DNA from 4 places in the Roseibium sp. MB-4 genome. Region 2 is predicted to be linked to each of the others. Evidence: predicted binding sites of a transcription regulator. Region 2 holds the regulator's gene; each other region holds the start of a gene.

Region 1 (4,200 bases), on a different contig from region 2:
CGACAGATGATGCAGCGGCGGCAGCCTCAAGGATAGTCGGGCTGCATTTATTCGGCAGCTTCCGTCTTGGCGCGCTCGATTGATTCCACAATCATGCGTTTTGCAGCTTCTGCGCCTTCAACACCCGTCACTTTCACCCATTTGCCAGGTTCCAGATCCTTGTAGTGCTCGAAGAAGTGCTTAACCTGGTCGATGGTGATTTGCGGCAGGTCGGTAATGTCCGAAACATTGTCGTAGCGCTTGGTGATCTTGTGGCTTGGCACCGCAATGATCTTTTCATCCTGGCCGGACTCGTCTTCCATCAGGAGAACACCAATCGGACGGCAGGTCATGATGGCGCCAGGTACAACAGGGCGCTGGTTGACGACAACCACGTCGATCGGATCGCCATCGCCGCAAAGCGTGTGCGGGACGAAGCCGTAGTTCCCTGGATAGCGCATGGGCGTGTAGAGGAAGCGGTCGACATACATCGCGCCTGCTTCTTTATCCATCTCATACTTGATCGGTTCACCGCCAACGGGGACCTCAACAATTACGTTGATATCTTCCGGCGGGTTTTTGCCAATCGGCACGGCGTCAATACGCATCTGTGAACTCCTGTTGGATCGTTGCGCCGTCTATCGCAATCCGAAGGCAGAAGTTCAAGTCTTTAGTTTTGCATTGCACCTAATTGATTAATGGCCCGGAAGTGGCGCGGGCGTACCAGATCCTTACCTTAGAAAGCATAATGGTGAGCCTGTCAGAGCGTTCGCCTCGGCCAGATGTAGATGAGCAATTCGAGTCGTCTACCGCCGATCCGGTGCCATGATTTCCCGGCGATTTGGCCTCCCACCGCACGATAGAACTCCCGGGCAGGCGTGTTGTCGCTGAGCACCTGGACGGCAAGCCCTGAGCCATGTTGCTCGAGGAATGATGCCCGGATGTCTTCAAAAAGCCTGCGGCCGAAACCCAGGCCCTGATACTCCGGTTTGAGATAAAGTTCGTATATCTCTCCATCCATGCTGGTATTCGTTAGCCGGCACGGGCCAAAGGTGGCATATCCGGCCGGAACATCAGCAACGGATAGGATCTTGATGTTGACGCCGCGCGCCAGAGCTCCGCGCCACCAGTTTTCGCCCCGCCTTGAGACCATTCGCTGAAGGTCAAGGCCATGTAACACGCCGCGATAAGCGCCGAGCCAGGCTTCGCTATGGATGTTGGCAAGCGCTTCGCAGTCTGCCGGTCTCGCCGCACGAAGATCAATCAGGTCAAGAGTCATCTTGGGAAAAGAATACTACAAGGCGTCCGCAGGGGAAGCTTGAAACGTTTTCGGTTCGGGAAAACTGCCGGAATTCTTGAGACTGGCCGTCAAAGGTGCCCGGTAATGAAAAGGGCCGGCGTGTTGCCGGCCCTTCAGTTGCCCTGATGTTTGACTCAAAAAATCTGGTCGCTCTACATTCACCACGGGGGGCTGGGGGGCTATTGCATACCGCGGTGCCCGTAGACCGTTCCCATCAAGGTATGATGCTAATATGGGTGTGCTTTTTGGCTGGCCAAGGGCTGGAATGCGGCGAAAACATGAAAATTTTGGTATTCTTTCTTGAAAAGTTGCCCAAGCGTCAGTTTTTGATGTTTTTCGGTCACGATTGATGAATGAAAGCAACAGTTTCTCAGCTTTCTACCGGCCTGCACTTGCAATTCGCGGCGAACCACGACCATCATGACATCTGGATGACATGCACCAAGCAAATGCTGACGGCAGCGCAAGGTGCAAGGCGGTTCAAAAGGGAGGCGGAATGAGCGAAGCCGATGATAGCGCATCTCAGCACAGCCGGAGCTTGAGCCTCAACGGACCTGGGCATAAAGCTCCTCCCTCCTTACCAGTGGTGTCCTTCAACCGCCGGGAACTCGATGTCATCCTCAGGCTCTATGGCCGCATGGTCGCCGATGGTGAGTGGCGGGACTATGCAATTGACATTCTGAATGACAGGGCTGTTTTCTCAATTTTCCGCCGCGCCTCTGAAATGCCTCTTTATCGCATCGAAAAGGATCCTAAACTTGCGCGGCGGCAGGGCGCATATTCGGTCGTCGCGACTGGTGGCATGATCCTGAAACGTGGCCACGATCTTGCGCAGGTTCTGAGAGTTCTGGAAAAGAAAAAGCATCTACGGGTCGTCGACGCCTGACACAGGGCGCACGGCTCGAAACCCGGAGCGGTCTCTACTAAACTCGAGGTCGCCGCTTGCCCGTTTTTCACGTGCTGACCATCTGAGATTTGGAAGCGACATCTTTTGTCAAAAGACAACAAAAAGCCCGGCGCAATGGCCGGGCTTTCTACATTTATGATGGTGCGCAGATTATTCGCGGTTGCCGAACAGCTGCAGCAGCATCAGGAACATGTTGATGAAGTCGAGGTAGAGACGCAGAGCGCCCATCACGGACTTCTTGGTGGCAACTTCACCGGAATCGCCCTCGTAGTACATTTCCTTGATTTGCTGTGTGTCGTAGGCAGTCAAGCCAGCGAACACCAGAACACCAATCACGGAAATCGCGAACTGAAGCGCGGAAGATCCGAGGAAGATGTTCACCAGGGAGGCGATCACGATACCGATCAGGCCCATGAACAGGAACGAACCCCAAGCGGACAGGTCCTTCTTCGTGGTGTAGCCGAAGATGCTCAGCGCACCGAACGACGCTGCGGTAATGAAGAACACGCGCGCGATCGATCCGCCGGTATAAACCATGAAGATCGAGGATAGGGATACACCCATCAGGGCGGAGTAGACGAGGAACATCGTCCGAGCGGTTGACGCGCTCATGGACTGGATCCGGAACGAGAGCCAAAGCACCATGCCGAGCGGCGCCAGCATGACCACCCATTTGAGCGGTGAGGCAAAGATGGCGTTGCCGAGCGGTGTCAAACCTACGATCGAGCCAGCGTCGTTGGTCACGACGGACATCATGTAGGTACCGATGGCAAAGAAACCGGTCAGCGCGAGGCCGAACGTCATGTAGTTGTATACGCCCAGCATGTAGGCGCGCAGGCCCTGATCGATGCCGGCCTCGGCACGAGCGCCGGCAACCGAGTAAGCGCCTTGAGATTGGCGGTCAAAGGTCGACATGGTCTTAAGATTCCCCTTCGTTCAAAACTTGTGCGCGCAGGGAATCCTGCAGCACAGCTCCCTCAACATATGGGAGAATACGGACCCTAGCACAAGATGACTTTCCTGAAAAAATCGCAATCTTTCTGCTACGGCCCGTATTTCCGGCCCTTATGATTAAGAAGAGTTCTTATTTCATGGCTTTAAGACGGCTTTCGATCTGCCGATCGCAAGTGCCTTGTGGCCAGCGGAAGATTTCTTCTGCCTTGAAATCCATAACTTCTTTTGTGGTGTCGCGCATGACTTCCGGCGTTACGCCCGGCTTGAACCACTGAAGAACGCCATAATCGCCGCCAGCATCCGTGAAAAACGCCAAGGGTTTGCCGTCTTCCATGATCCCGACACGGCCCACGCGAACATCTTCGACGGTCACATTGCGCGCGTTTCCATCAATGGTCAGCTTGGATTTGGTCAGGCGGAGTTTTTTTCCGGCAGATTGCGGTGTGCCGGTCCAGGTGCCGCCGGTCAGCCTGTTGCCCTTGTTTTCAACCGAGAGGCAAGAATTCTTGTAGTTCGGGATCGACAAACGGTTCGCGGAAACCTCGATCGGGTCCTTACCCTTTTCAGAGATGGTGTATTTCATCTCATGCTCCCCGGTCCGATAAACGCGGATGCCGACCGGGGTGAAGCCGCTGTCACCGATTGAGCGGGTGAAGAAATCAAACTGGTTGGCGTCATTGGTTCCCGCGCGGCGGTAAAGCCAGCGCTTCGGCAGGCCGTCTTCCCAAACCAGCCAGTCGCTGACAACGAGGCCGCGCTTGCCAGCCGGATCATTCAGCTGCCAAACGCCGGTGTGAAACGGGCTTTCAGCTTGAGCGGCCGGCACGGCAGACAGCATGGTCAAAGCCGCAATTGAGGCTGCTAGAGTGGTCTTAAACATGGAATTCAAACGATAGCCCGGCATTTCGGAGTGCCCCTTCAAGAGATAAATCTCTCTTCCGATATCCAAGATAACCGCAGGACGCAAGGCGCGCCGGATGTAATGCGGCGCACATTTGCGGTCAGTTTGATGAAATTTTTCTGACGGTTAACACGGTCTTTGGCCACATCAGAGGTTTCT
Region 2 (4,200 bases):
GTGCCGTGGGTTCCAGGAGCCAGCGCAGACGCAACTTCTTCGGTCGCAAGACAAGCGCCCATCGGGAACCCGCTGCCGATGCCCTTGGCGACGGCCATCAGATCCGGATCAACGCCAGTCCACTGATGCGCGAACATTTTTCCGGTCCGGCCGACACCCGTCTGGATTTCGTCAAAGATCAGCAGGGCTCCGGTTTCATCACAAAGCTTACGCAGAGCGCGCAGGAATTCGTAGTCGACTTCCCGAATGCCGCCCTCGCCTTGGATGGGTTCGATCGCGATCGCTGCGGTTTGCGGACCGACCATGGCTTTCAAGGCCTCCAAGTCCCCGCTGGGCACCTGATCGAAGCCCGGGGCCTTCGGTCCGAAACCTTCCAGATATTTCGCCTGGCCACCTGCTGCGATCGTGCCGAGTGTCCGGCCATGGAAAGCGCCTTCAAAGGTCACGATCTGATACCGGTCCTGCTCATTGCGGTCATAGTGATAACGCCGGGCACACTTGATCGCCGCTTCCATTGCTTCGGCGCCGGAATTCACGAACAGTACCTTGTCAGCAAATGTTGCATCGGTGAGGCGCTGCGCAAACCGCGCGCCATCCGGCATCTGGTGCAGATTGGAAATATGCCAGAGCTTGGCCGCCTGATCCTGAAGAGCCTGGACCAGATGCGGATGAGCATGTCCGAGCGAATTTACCGCGATCCCGGACCCGCAATCGAGAAATCGTCGGCCGTCACTCGTAACAAGCCAGACACCTTCCCCGTGATCGAATGACAGGTTCGATCTTGCGTAGTTTCCAAAAAGCGCGGACGCGGACATACCTCTTTAGTCTCCTTTGGCCGCCGGAAGCGCCACTGGTATCGGACCGTCGGAACTCCGGGGCATCGCCTTAATTACAGGCCAAAAACGCAATGTGCCGCCAAAGCGGCGGCACGTTGCAAGATCCTTATACACTGCCGAGGTCCCCGCCTGTCAATGGAAATGGCCATTGCCGGGGTTCGGGCTGTTTTATGTAAAAGTCTCAAGGACCTCGCATCTGTTGGGGAAAAGTCCGTTCATCCCCAACTCACTGCAGCCTGACGGTTGCTTCACAAATTAACGTTATTGTAACCTTTGACTAATCAGACACGACATCTCGTGCGGCGTATCAAATAGAGGCACAAGATATGCCATAATGGACTTGCGTTCGCGTGTCCAATAACGGGATTTTGGCCAGTCACTGGCCTTGGCAAGGGGTGCGGCAATGAGTTGGACGAACGAACGAGTTGAGCTTTTGAAGAAGCTCTGGAGCGATGGTTTGAGTGCAAGCCAGATTGCGGGTGAGCTTGGCGGTGTCACCCGGAACGCGGTGATTGGCAAGGTACACCGGCTTGGTCTTTCCGGCCGCGCAAAGTCTTCTTCTTCAAGCGCGAAACCGCGCCGTCCCCGCACAACGGCCAATCCGGCGTCTCAATCGGCACCGAAACGTCCGCAAACACAGCCGCAGACCCAAGGTTCCGCAGCGCTGAAGATGGAGCCGACGCCAGCCCCGGTCGCAGAGGTTCAACCCGTTGCAGAACCGATCGCTGACGTTGTTCCGATGTCCAAGCGGGCGACTATCCTGACGTTAACTGAGCGCACCTGTAAGTGGCCGATCGGCGATCCGGCGACAGAAGACTTCTACTTCTGCGGTCAGGTTTCCGAAGCCGGCGTTCCCTACTGCCCCTACCACTGCAAGATCGCTTACCAGCCGGTCGCAGACCGCCGCCGGAGCGCCAACAACAAGACCAGTGTTGCCCAGGCTTCCTGATCTCGAAATACCCAAGAAAAAGCCCGCCGATTTGGCGGGCTTTTTTGTTTGTCTTGAAAGTCTCGATCAGGCTGCCGTGAACTGGTCGTTGAAGGCATAACCAGCCCCGCGCACCGTGCGGATCGGGTCTTTCGCCTTGCCCTTGTTCAGCGCTTTGCGCAGCCGGCCTACGTGAACATCGACCGTGCGTTCATCCACATACACATCGTGCCCCCAAACACCATCCAAGAGCTGTTCGCGTGAAAAGACCCGGCCTGGTGCGGTCATCAGGAATTCCAGAAGGCGAAACTCTGTTGGCCCCAAATGGATTTCCTTGGTGCTGCGCCGGACGCGGTGTGTTTCCCGGTCAAGTTCGATGTCGCCGGAGCGCAGCATCGTGGACACCACCTCCGGGCTTGCCCGCCGCAAGATCGCGCGGACACGCGCCATCAGTTCGGGCACTGAGAACGGTTTGACCACGTAGTCGTCCGCTCCGGTCGACAGGCCTCTGATGCGCTCGGCTTCCTCGCCGCGCGCCGTGAGCATGATGACCGGCAAGCGCTCGGTGTCTTCGCGTGCCCGCAGGCGCCGGCACAGTTCGATTCCGGACAGTCCGGGCAACATCCAGTCCAGCAACAAAAGGTCCGGCTGGGTTTCCCGGAGGCGGATTTCCGCCTCGTCGCCGCGGACACAGGTCTCGACGGCGTATCCTTCAGCTTCCAGATTGTACCGCAACAGAAGGCTCAACGGTTCTTCGTCTTCGACGATGAGGACCTTCGGCATGAATTCTCGCTCCAATTCCCTCAGCCGGCACTAAAGCGCCGGCTTACAGTTCCTGCTTCACAACCCGCTCAGGCGGGCTCTGGCAACTCACATAGCGCCGGTTTCATCAACCTTGGTGCGGTCTTCCGGAAGCCGCTCGCCCGTCACCATGAAGAAGACGTTTTCGGCAATGTTGGTGGCATGATCGCCGATCCGCTCGATATTCTTCGCACAGAATAGAAGATGGACGCAGGAGGTGATCACCCGTGGATCTTCCATCATGTACGTCAGAAGTTCGCGGAACAGAGAGGTGTAGATCGCATCGACTTCGGCATCAGCTTCCTGCACGTGGCGCGCAGCCTCTGCATTGCGTCCGGTGTAGGCATCCAGAACCTTTTTCAGCTGCCCAAGGGCTAGCTCGGTCATGTGCTCCACGCCGATTGCCAACTTCTTGCTCTGAATGTCGTTGTCGATTGCGATTGCCCGCTTGGCAACGTTCTTTGCAAGATCGCCAACACGCTCCAGATCGTTCGCGATCCGGCTGGCGGCTGTGATTTCGCGCAGATCTTGCCCCATCGGCTGACGGCGCACGATCATTGCAATCAGGCCTTCCTCGACGTCCTGGTGCAGCGCATCAAGACGGCGATCCTGATCAATCACGCGGCGCGCCAAATCAGTGTCCCCGGACACGAGGGCGGAAACGGCTTCTGCAAATGCTTTTTCTGCAAGACCGCCCATTTCAGCGATCCGGCCGGCCATGACGTTCAATTCGTCATCATAAGCCGTGACTGTATGTTCAGACATCCTGTGTCCCTTCGAAAAAATGTGCGATCCGGTTAACCGAAGCGGCCGGTAATGTAGTCCTGCGTACGCTTGTCCACCGGGTTGGTGAAGATATCCTGTGTTGGACCTTCTTCAACCAGAATTCCCAAGTGGAAGAATGCAGTGCGCTGAGACACGCGAGCGGCCTGCTGCATGGAGTGCGTTACGATCACGATCGTGTAGTTCTCGCGCAACTCGTCGATCAGCTCCTCAACCTTGGCGGTCGCGATCGGATCGAGAGCGGAACACGGCTCATCCATCAGGATCACTTCCGGGCTAACGGCAATCGCGCGTGCAATACACAGGCGCTGCTGCTGACCACCGGACATGCCGGTCCCAGGTTCGTCGAGACGATCCTTGGCTTCTTCCCAAAGACCCGCCTTTTGCAGGCTGGAGGCCACGATGTCATCAAGCTCAGCCCGGTTCCGGGCCAGACCGTGAATGCGCGGGCCGTAGGCTACGTTGTCGTAGATCGATTTCGGGAACGGGTTCGGCTTCTGGAACACCATTCCGACCTTGGCGCGCAACTGCACCGGATCGACTTTCGGATCGTAGATGTCTTCGCCGTCGATCTGGATGGAGCCTTCGACCCGGCAGATATCGATCGTGTCGTTCATGCGGTTGATGGTCCGCAAGAATGTCGACTTGCCACACCCGGACGGGCCAATGAAGGCCGTGACCGAACGCGGCTGGATTTCAATATCCACGTCCTTGATCGCGTGCGTGTCGCCGTAATAGACCTGCACTTTGTTGGCTGAAATCTTGCTGTCGGTCATATCTGTCGCCTGTTCAATTTTCGGCATGTCATTCATGGGTACGCCTCCTTACCAGCGACGCTCAAACCTGCGGCGC
Region 3 (4,200 bases), 1.6 Mb from region 2:
TCGAATTTCGGCGCATAGCCGTTGAGCTTGTTGAGCGCTTGTGAAACAGTGCGATCAGAAAATTCGTCCGATCTGATCGTTTTCATTTAGCTATTATCTTTGGGGGACTTATGGACCTGTCGTTTTGGGCCCTGTTCGCACTGACAGTCTTCACCGCCTCGATGGTGCCAGGCCCCAGCACATTAATCGCATTTACCCACGGTGCGCGTTATGGATGGAAACAGGTGCTTGCGACCGCACTTGGAAATATGAGTGCGTCCGTGGTGCAGGCCATCTTGGCCTGTGCCGGTCTTGGCATCGTGCTTGCCAAATCGGCTGTCTTGTTCATGGTCATCAAATATGCTGGTGCCGCATATCTTGTTTATCTTGGCTTTTCGATGTGGCGCAGCGCTTCCAACGGGCTCAATATCGGCGGAGACAAACGGTCAGAAGCGGATACGACCGGGCGCCTTTATCGGAGTGGATTTCTCGTCGCTGCCGCAAACCCCAAGGCAGTTGTGTTTTTCACTGCTTTGTTTCCCCAGTTTCTCGATCCTTCGGGAACAGCTGTCACTCAGCTGACCGGGATGGTTGTTCTGATCGCGCTGGTGTCGTTCTCGGTCGCTATGATTTACGGCTTCGTTGGAAGCCGTTTGAGCGTTCTTCACCTGTCGCGACGGTTTATGGGTCGGATGCACAAAGCGATTGGTGGTTTGTTCGTTGCAAGCGGCATCGGTTTGGCAGCCTCGCGCGGTTGAAGACCGCGCGAGATCCGAAAAAAGCTAGCGGGTCGCCGTCAGGTTGAGCGTGACGGTGACAGCGTCGCCGACGGTGTCTGTTCCGACACCGGATCCGAGGCCGTATTCAAGACGGTTTAAAGTCGCCATGCCACTGGCTGTGGCAGTGTCACCATTGATCGCCAGCGTAAAGTCCAGGACGAGCGGCATGGACACACCTTTGATCGTGAGCGTTCCGTTTGCCCGGTAACTGTCGCCTTCCACCCGTTCGACACTGTCTGCGGTGAAGGTCGCGTCCGGGAACGCGGCGGTGTCAAACCAATCGCCATTCGGCAGGGTCCCGTCAAATTGGGCGTTGCCGGTGGAGGCGCTGGCCGGACGGATCGTGGCCGAAATATCGGCGTTTTCCGGCGCGTCCGGGTCAAACTCGATGGATGCGTCCCAGGAGGTAAACCGTCCTGTCAAAGCGCTGCTGCCCTGCTGGACTTGGAACCCAAGTGTGCTCTGCGCCGGATCTACAGTCCATGTCGCGGCAAGTGCGGGCTGCACGGTCAGGAAAGACAAGGTGCAGCTGAGGAGTGCAAGTGATTTCAGTGTCATGCTTTGGCTTTCTCAGAATGTGATTCAAGCGCGTTTTGAGCTGGCTTGGTTGATGTCATCCGCTTCAAGGTGTCGTCCTTGGCAATGAAGTGGTGCTTCAGTGCGGCGGCGATGTGAACAACCACCAAGGCGATCAACAGATACGCACCATATTCATGGAGGATCATGAAAAAGGCTTCGGCCTGTTCTTTTGTTCCAAGGGCCTCCGGATAGGGCAGGTGTGGGATCGGCAGAACGTTAAAGACCACCGTCGGGATGCCCCAGGGGGACGCGGACACCATGAACCAGCCTGTGATCGGCATTGCGAAGATCAGGACGTAGAGCCCGATATGACCGAGATGAGCTGCGAGTTTTTCAAGAGCCGGCATGTCGGACGGCAGTTTCGGTGAAGGGTTTGTCAGACGCCAAACCAGCCTGAAGGCCGCAAGCGCCAATACAACAAAGCCGAAGGACTTGTGCAGCTGGTACAGCTGAAAAAGGTTCGGGTCGGTCTGCGGCAGCTGCTTGAGATAAAGTCCGAAGGCGAGCATGCCGATTATCAGCAGGGCCATGGTCCAGTGAAAGAAAATGGCTATCCGGCCATAACCGGTTGGCGTATTGCGATACATGGCAGTTTCCTTCGGCAAACGGGAAGCCTTAACAAGGCTCCCCGCATCTTCGCAGATTAGTTTGTTGCGGCAGTCGTAAGCGTTTCGGTGTGAAACGTGATCGTGACCTCGTCACCTACATAGGGCACGAACATGTCCATGCCGTAGTCAGATCGTTTGATTACGGTGTTTACGGCAAAACCAACCGATTCCTTCTTCGCCATTGGATGCTCACCCATTGCCTTGACATCAACGGTCAGGGTCGCCGGCTTCGTGATGCCTTTGATGGTGAGATCTCCGGTGACTTCAAGCTGCTTCTCGCCGGTTTGTTCAACGCTTGTGCTCTTGAAGGTAGCTTCCGGGAACTTCTCAGCGTCAAAGAAGTCGGCGCTCAGGAGGTGCTTGTCGCGATCTGCCCAGAATGTATCGAGGCTGCCGATCTGAATGGTGAACTCGATTGAGGAATTGGCCGGGGTTTCCTTGTCGATTAACAGGGTGCCATCCCAGTCGCCAAAACGGCCATCGGTGGTGGAGTAACCAAGGTGATCATACGTGAAGGACAGGTTGGAGTGGGACTTGTCGAAGTCGAACGCAACCGGTTCAGCGACAGCAGCGCCAGCGAGAACGGACAGGGCGAAGGCAGATGTAGCAAGACGGATCATTTTGGAACCTCATCAATAAGACTGTTGAAGACGTTCCATGGGGAACGCTGTTCCATCACATAAGCTGTATTTCAAAAGCTGCAATTTGACTGACTGTTTATTGAGGGTGAACAATTTGTCATAATTCCGCTGGATGGTTCGGAAAAACGACTCGGCGAGTTATCGAGAAGAATGGAAGTTTCTGCGGGGTCTACAACTGCGCTAGGCAACAGTTGATAGTGACCAAAGCGGCCGCTTTTGACCTTGAAACAATCTGTAGTTTGATGAACGTGATATATGTCATGAAGGCATCAAAGTCTTCAGGCATTCCTTTCGTGTCTCGGTCGCTCGAGCTTCGTTTCCCTTCAACATTGCTGGTGCTTTGACCCCGAACCTTCTGGAGCATATCCGTGAACCGTGCAGCTATTGTTTGCCATCGTGGCCTCAGCCTTAAAGCCCCGGAAAACACTCTGGCGTCTCTGGAAAAAGCGATCGAAGCAGGCGCGGAAGTGGTCGAGCTCGATGTCCGTCCATCCCGCGACGGTGTCCTCTACGTCTTTCACGATGACACGCTGGATAGAACGACGAACGGCTCGGGCCGGTTTGCCGACAAACTCTCATCTGAGATCGACCGACTTGATGCAGGTTCCTGGTTTTCAAAAGAGTTTTCCGGCGAACGTGTGCCGCGGTTTGATGCATTCCTGAAGGCGTGCCGGGAGCGGATTTCGGTCTATGCTGAGATCAAAGAAGGAGACCCGGCGAAGGTCAGAGACATGCTCCAGGCTAACGGTCTCCTGGAAACAGCCTGGACGTTCTCCTTTGACCAGGCCATTCGCGCCAAGGCACGGGCCCGTGTTCCTGATCTCCGGCTCATGGTCTTGTTTGATCATGTCGGCTCGGTTGAAAGGGCGGTCGCGCAAGGCGCGGCAATTTTGGAGTTTCAAGCGCACAACCTGGACCCTGATCTGGCCGCTTCAGCAAGGGATGCTGGGCTCACCACGCAGCTCTTTTATGACGGTGATGATCGCGACGTGTTCGAACTGGCGGTCAAGTGCGGCATCCAGCAAATGAACATTGACCATGTCGACGTTTTCCGCTCTGTTGAAAACGAAATTCTGACCCCGGCGACCTAGGATTTTTGATCACGAGCCGGGCCCTGCAAAACACAAAAGGACTACGACCGGTGACGGGTCATGATGCTGCCTTGAGCCTCAACCGGTTCGAAACGCGGCTTGCAACACGGCTGGTGTTTTTCATTGGTGGACTGACCATGGGCGCCTGGTCACCGCTGATCCCGTTCGCACAACAAAGGCTTGGCGTTGATGATGCCGGGCTTGGTCTTTTGCTCTTGTGCCTCGGTATTGGCTCGGTTCTTTTCATGCCGCTTGCCGGACCTCTATGCGCCGCATTTGGAAGCCGTCGAGTGATCGTCGGGTCCGGGATCGGTTTGATTGCCGGATTTCCGGCTCTTGGGTATGCAGAGACAATCCCGCTCATGGCTATCGCGGTTTTCCTGTTCGGGAGCTTCCTCGGTGTCATGGAAGTCGGCATGAATTCCCATGCGGTGGATGTTGAAAGCGGATCGGATAAACCGCTGATGTCGGGGTTCCATGCCCAGTTCAGCATCGGCGGGTTTGCCGGGGCAGGGGGTGTCAC
Region 4 (4,200 bases), 690 kb from region 2:
ACGTCTTTCTCAAAGAGCAGAACCATCAAACACAGCCGCCAGCTGTGCTCCGCAGTACTCTCCGCTCGTCCGCTCCGGCTGGTGCCGGAGCGCAAAGTGTCCTTGAGCTGTTCGGCTGCCTGAAAAAAGGCAAGAAGACCGGTCAGCCGGCCATGGTCAATAACGGGGGCGTGGTTGCCGTCGGTTTCGCTGTTCATGGGCGGAAGTTTACTCCGGCCAACAACGCTTGACGACACGCTGAATATTTTATGCAAGCCGGGCAGGTTCGTCCCGCACAAGCCGGGCAAAGCGCCCGTCGGACAGGGCAAGGCGCGTGATCCTGATCCAGCTTTCCGGGATCGTCATTTCAGGAAAATCAGCGCGCTCTGTTGAAAAAACGATATCCGGTGCGTGAGGTTCGAACCAACCCTTGTCGCCAAGGCTCTTTTCGGCGGTCTGGATCCCTTCCGACGCATAAGGCCAAAGTGGCCGGTCCATCAGTTCTTGAACACCCGAATGCCAGTCCTGTGCACGGGCCGGGGAGACGGCAAGCAGCCGGTGGCTGAGATCGCATACCAGATGAACCGGCGCGCTGTTGCTGCTCACAAGCCCCACCAAGGCCCGGTCCGCTGCACTGTTGGGTCGCGCAAGCAACAGCCGTTCCACTTTGGAGCGGTCAAGTCCGTCAGGCTCCGAAGCACCGCTCTCCCAGCGTGAGATTTTGGATTGCGACACCCGGAGCTCATCGGCCAGCGCCTGCTGTTTTACGCGATTAAGCACCCGCCAGCGGCGAAGGGACGGGCCGAGGTTTCGCGGATTTGGGATGATGTCCAAGCTCATATTGGGGTGACTGTACCAGAAAACAGAAAGGGTGTCGGCTTTCACCAACACCCCCCTGTTCAGGTCAAGGTTATCGGACCCGGAAACCTGCCGAAGCGGGATCGATAGTCCGTCTTGATCTCAACTCGACATCAGATCTCCGAAGACATCTGGTGCCTGCCGACCCCTCATCCCCGAAGAGATTTGAAGCCTGCACCGATATTGCAGATAACCCGCTGCTCACCGGAGAGCCGGGGCGCTGGCTGCGGAGCGCTCCGCATCAAGCGCAAACTGGGTGCCTCACAGCCGGTCCGCGAGAGCCGCAAGCGGCCCCTTGGGACTGTGCCCAGACAGCGGTGACAAAAACCGTATGCTTTGGTTGGCGGTCCGAAACAGGTCTCTGCCGTGCTGTTGATTGAAGTTCACCATAGGAACTTGCCGCTGTCGAATCGCCCCTGTTAACCATTGTGACTTGTGGGGAAAGTCATCTCTTTCGTCTGAAAGCCGCAGAAAAGCGGGCCTTGTAGTGAGTTGAGTTCCCTAACGGAAATCAAATGCAAGTTAAGAAATGATTTTCCGGCAAAATAATAGGTCAGCGATACTTCTCTATGAATCCATCGATCGGCAAGTTGCGAAAATCGGGCAAGCGATCCTTCAGCTGATCGTGGCTCCAGTCCCACCAGGCGATCGCCATCAGAGCGTCTTCCTGGGTTTCCGTAAACCGGCGTTTGATTGGTTTCGCCGGAACACCGCCGACAATCGTATAGGGCGGCACGTCTTTCGACACGACCGCGCCTGCGGCAACGATAGCGCCGGTCCCGATTGTGACCCCGGCCAGAACCGTCACATTATGACCGATCCAGACATCGTGCCCGATTGTGACCCAATCGTCCCTGCGCCATTGAAAGAACTCCTGGTCATCATCACCCAGCCCATAGGCGGCTGCCCGGTAGGTGAAGTGATGTTGTGACGCGCGCCAGGTGGCGTGATTGCCGGGATTGAGCCGCACCCGCCGGGCAATCGAACAGAACTTGCCAATCGTTGACCAGACTACGTCCCCCTCCTGAACGATGTAGGAGTAATCGTCCATCTGGCTTTCGCGCATTTCGGTCAGCGCGCCGACTTCCGTCCACTTTCCGAGCTCACAGTTTTGAACGACCGCGTCTGGGTGAATATTGGGGGCTTCGGTCAGGCCGGGCTTTTGGTGCGGAGCGGACATGTTCGGTTCCATTGGTTTGTGACAGGCGCAGATGGATAGCTTTGGTCACATCATGAAGCGTGACGCTTTGATGACGTATCCATGAACTCTTTCTCTTTTCCTCAGTTTCAGTCGGTTCGAAGCACCCTGACTAATATTTCAGCGCGGAAACACGCTTCTCGGGCTTTGTTTTGCTCTTGCAACCATGATTTGCCGAGCCTTGCAGAACCCTCTGAGGAAGCAGGAAAATAAAGCCTTGTCCGGGCGCTGTGTGTGTCCCGGTAGGCCCTTGTCATTGAAATGTCATCGTTTCTTCAAGGGACTGATAAATAGCTGTCATCGCGTTGTTACGCTCGAATGGCTCTTGTCGCGCAGCAAATACGAACAAACACGGACAGGGCTGCCGCGTGATTCAATTTCAGGACGTCACCAAGACCTTTGGGTCCCGGACTGCGGTGAACAAGGTATCTTTCAACATCGACAAACCGCAGATGGTCGGCATTATCGGCCGCTCCGGTGCAGGCAAATCGACCTTGCTGCGCATGATCAACCGGCTGACGCCGGCGACCTCCGGTCAGATCCTCTTCAATGACCGCGACATTCTGAGCCTTAAAGGCGGCATGATGCGCCGTTGGCAGCGCGACTGCGCCATGGTGTTCCAGCAGTTCAATCTTGTGCCGCGCTTGGATGTGGTGACCAATGTGATGCTCGGCCGTCTGAATGGCCATGGCACGCTCAAGAGCCTCTTTAACATCTTCGACCAAGACGACGTGAAGACTGCACTTGCCGCGCTGGATCGGCTTGGCATTGCCCAGGAAGCACCCAAACGGGCTGAAGAGCTTTCCGGGGGGCAGCAGCAGCGCGTGGCGATTGCACGAGCGCTGATGCAGGATCCGCACATGATCCTGGCCGACGAGCCGATCGCTTCTCTTGATCCGATGAATGCAAAGATCGTCATGGACGCCCTTCGGGAAATCCACGAACGCGACAACAAGATCGTCATCTGCAATCTGCACACGCTCGACACCGCACGCACGTACTGCGACCGCGTGATCGGTATGCGCGACGGCTTCATCGTTTTTGATGGTGCGCCAGACGCCCTGACCACAGATGTGGCGCGCGAGATTTATGGCGCCGATGAAAGCTTCAACGAAGCGGCAACATCAACCGCCATCGATGCCGGTAAATCCGGCTCTCAAGAATCCGCCGGTGTGATGACCCCGGCGGCAGCAGCGGGCTGACCGTCTGCTCCCAAATCATCGTCATCAATTGTGAACCCTCGGGGGAGTGTCCCAAATGAAACTGGTTTCCAAAGTTGCTGCGCTGGCTGCAGTCAGCATGATCGCTCTGAACGCAACCGCTGCCGTTGCTGAAGAAATCTCCGAATTCCGCATTGGCATCCTCGGCGGCGAAAACGCTTCCGATCGTCTGCGCGCTTACACCTGCCTTGAAGAAAAGACCGCTGACCTGCTCGGTGTTCCGGTCAAGCTTTTCGCACCGGCTGACTACAACGGCGTGATCGAAGGCCTGCTCGGCGGCAACCTCGACATGGCTTGGCTTGGCGCGTCCGGCTACGCAAAAGTCTACCTGACCGATCCGGAAGCTGTTGACCCGGTTCTGGTTAAGGTCAACGTTGATGGCGGCTACGGCTACTACTCCATCGGTTTTGCCCGCAACGACAGCGAAATCAACTCGCTCGCCGACATGAAGGGCAAGGTTTTCGGCTTTGGTGACCCGAACTCCACGTCCGGTTACCTGATCCCGTCCATCGCCATCCCGCAGGAAGGCTACTCCATGGAGCCGGGCGACTATTTCGGCGACGTTAAGTTCACCGGCGGTCACGAGCAGACCATCGTTGCTGTTTCCAACGGCGACATCGACGCTGGTGTAACTTGGGCCGATGGTCTTGGTGAGTGGGAAGACGGCTACAACTCCGGCGCTCTGCGTAAGGCGTCCGATGCTGGCCTGGTCGACATGACCGAACTGCGTGAAATCTGGCGTTCGCCGGTGATCCCGGAAGGTCCGATCGTTCTTTCCAAGAAGCTTCCGGAAGACGTCAAAATCAAAATGACCGCTCTGATGGCGTCCCTGAACTCTCTGGACCCCGAGTGCGCATACGGCGTTGCTGCCGGTGAGACCAAAGGTTTCATGCCGATCACTCACGAAGCTTACGTCAACATCGTTGAAGCTCGTAAGGCAAAGAG

What was found. Region 2 encodes PhoB, which activates phosphate uptake and scavenging genes when phosphate is short. Its sites were predicted from a motif close to TGTCATNNANCTGTCAT; they were not measured.
Region 1: the regulator PhoB is predicted to act here: its motif matches at 1,700-1,716, upstream of ACVDG4_RS21500 (DUF2794 domain-containing protein).
Region 3: the regulator PhoB is predicted to act here: its motif matches at 2,843-2,859, upstream of ACVDG4_RS01980 (glycerophosphodiester phosphodiesterase).
Region 4: the regulator PhoB is predicted to act here: its motif matches at 2,287-2,303, upstream of phnC (phosphonate ABC transporter ATP-binding protein).

The regions. Positions count from the first base shown of each region.
Region 1 covers NZ_JBRKQB010000004.1:410,544-414,743, forward strand. Annotated here, with positions in the region: gene ACVDG4_RS21485 (metallopeptidase family protein) at 1-10, shown strand, start outside; gene ppa (inorganic diphosphatase) at 48-587, opposite strand; gene ACVDG4_RS21495 (GNAT family N-acetyltransferase) at 740-1,258, opposite strand; gene ACVDG4_RS21500 (DUF2794 domain-containing protein) at 1,776-2,165, shown strand; gene ACVDG4_RS21505 (Bax inhibitor-1/YccA family protein) at 2,337-3,101, opposite strand; gene ACVDG4_RS21510 (hypothetical protein) at 3,271-4,089, opposite strand; gene ACVDG4_RS21515 (ABC transporter permease) at 4,189-4,200, opposite strand, start outside.
Region 2 covers NZ_JBRKQB010000001.1:2,013,086-2,017,285, forward strand. Annotated here, with positions in the region: gene ACVDG4_RS09320 (aspartate aminotransferase family protein) at 1-815, opposite strand, end outside; gene ACVDG4_RS09325 (GcrA family cell cycle regulator) at 1,240-1,785, shown strand; gene phoB (phosphate regulon transcriptional regulator PhoB) at 1,852-2,547, opposite strand; gene phoU (phosphate signaling complex protein PhoU) at 2,635-3,330, opposite strand; gene pstB (phosphate ABC transporter ATP-binding protein PstB) at 3,363-4,151, opposite strand; gene pstA (phosphate ABC transporter permease PstA) at 4,173-4,200, opposite strand, start outside.
Region 3 covers NZ_JBRKQB010000001.1:388,843-393,042, forward strand. Annotated here, with positions in the region: gene ACVDG4_RS01960 (LysE family translocator) at 111-737, shown strand; gene ACVDG4_RS01965 (YceI family protein) at 762-1,316, opposite strand; gene ACVDG4_RS01970 (cytochrome b) at 1,313-1,924, opposite strand; gene ACVDG4_RS01975 (YceI family protein) at 1,981-2,565, opposite strand; gene ACVDG4_RS01980 (glycerophosphodiester phosphodiesterase) at 2,955-3,677, shown strand; gene ACVDG4_RS01985 (MFS transporter) at 3,728-4,200, shown strand, end outside.
Region 4 covers NZ_JBRKQB010000001.1:1,320,380-1,324,579, reverse strand. Annotated here, with positions in the region: gene ACVDG4_RS06155 (HD domain-containing protein) at 1-197, opposite strand, end outside; gene ACVDG4_RS06150 (helix-turn-helix domain-containing protein) at 247-864, opposite strand; gene ACVDG4_RS06145 (DapH/DapD/GlmU-related protein) at 1,391-2,017, opposite strand; gene phnC (phosphonate ABC transporter ATP-binding protein) at 2,404-3,237, shown strand; gene phnD (phosphonate ABC transporter substrate-binding protein) at 3,293-4,200, shown strand, end outside.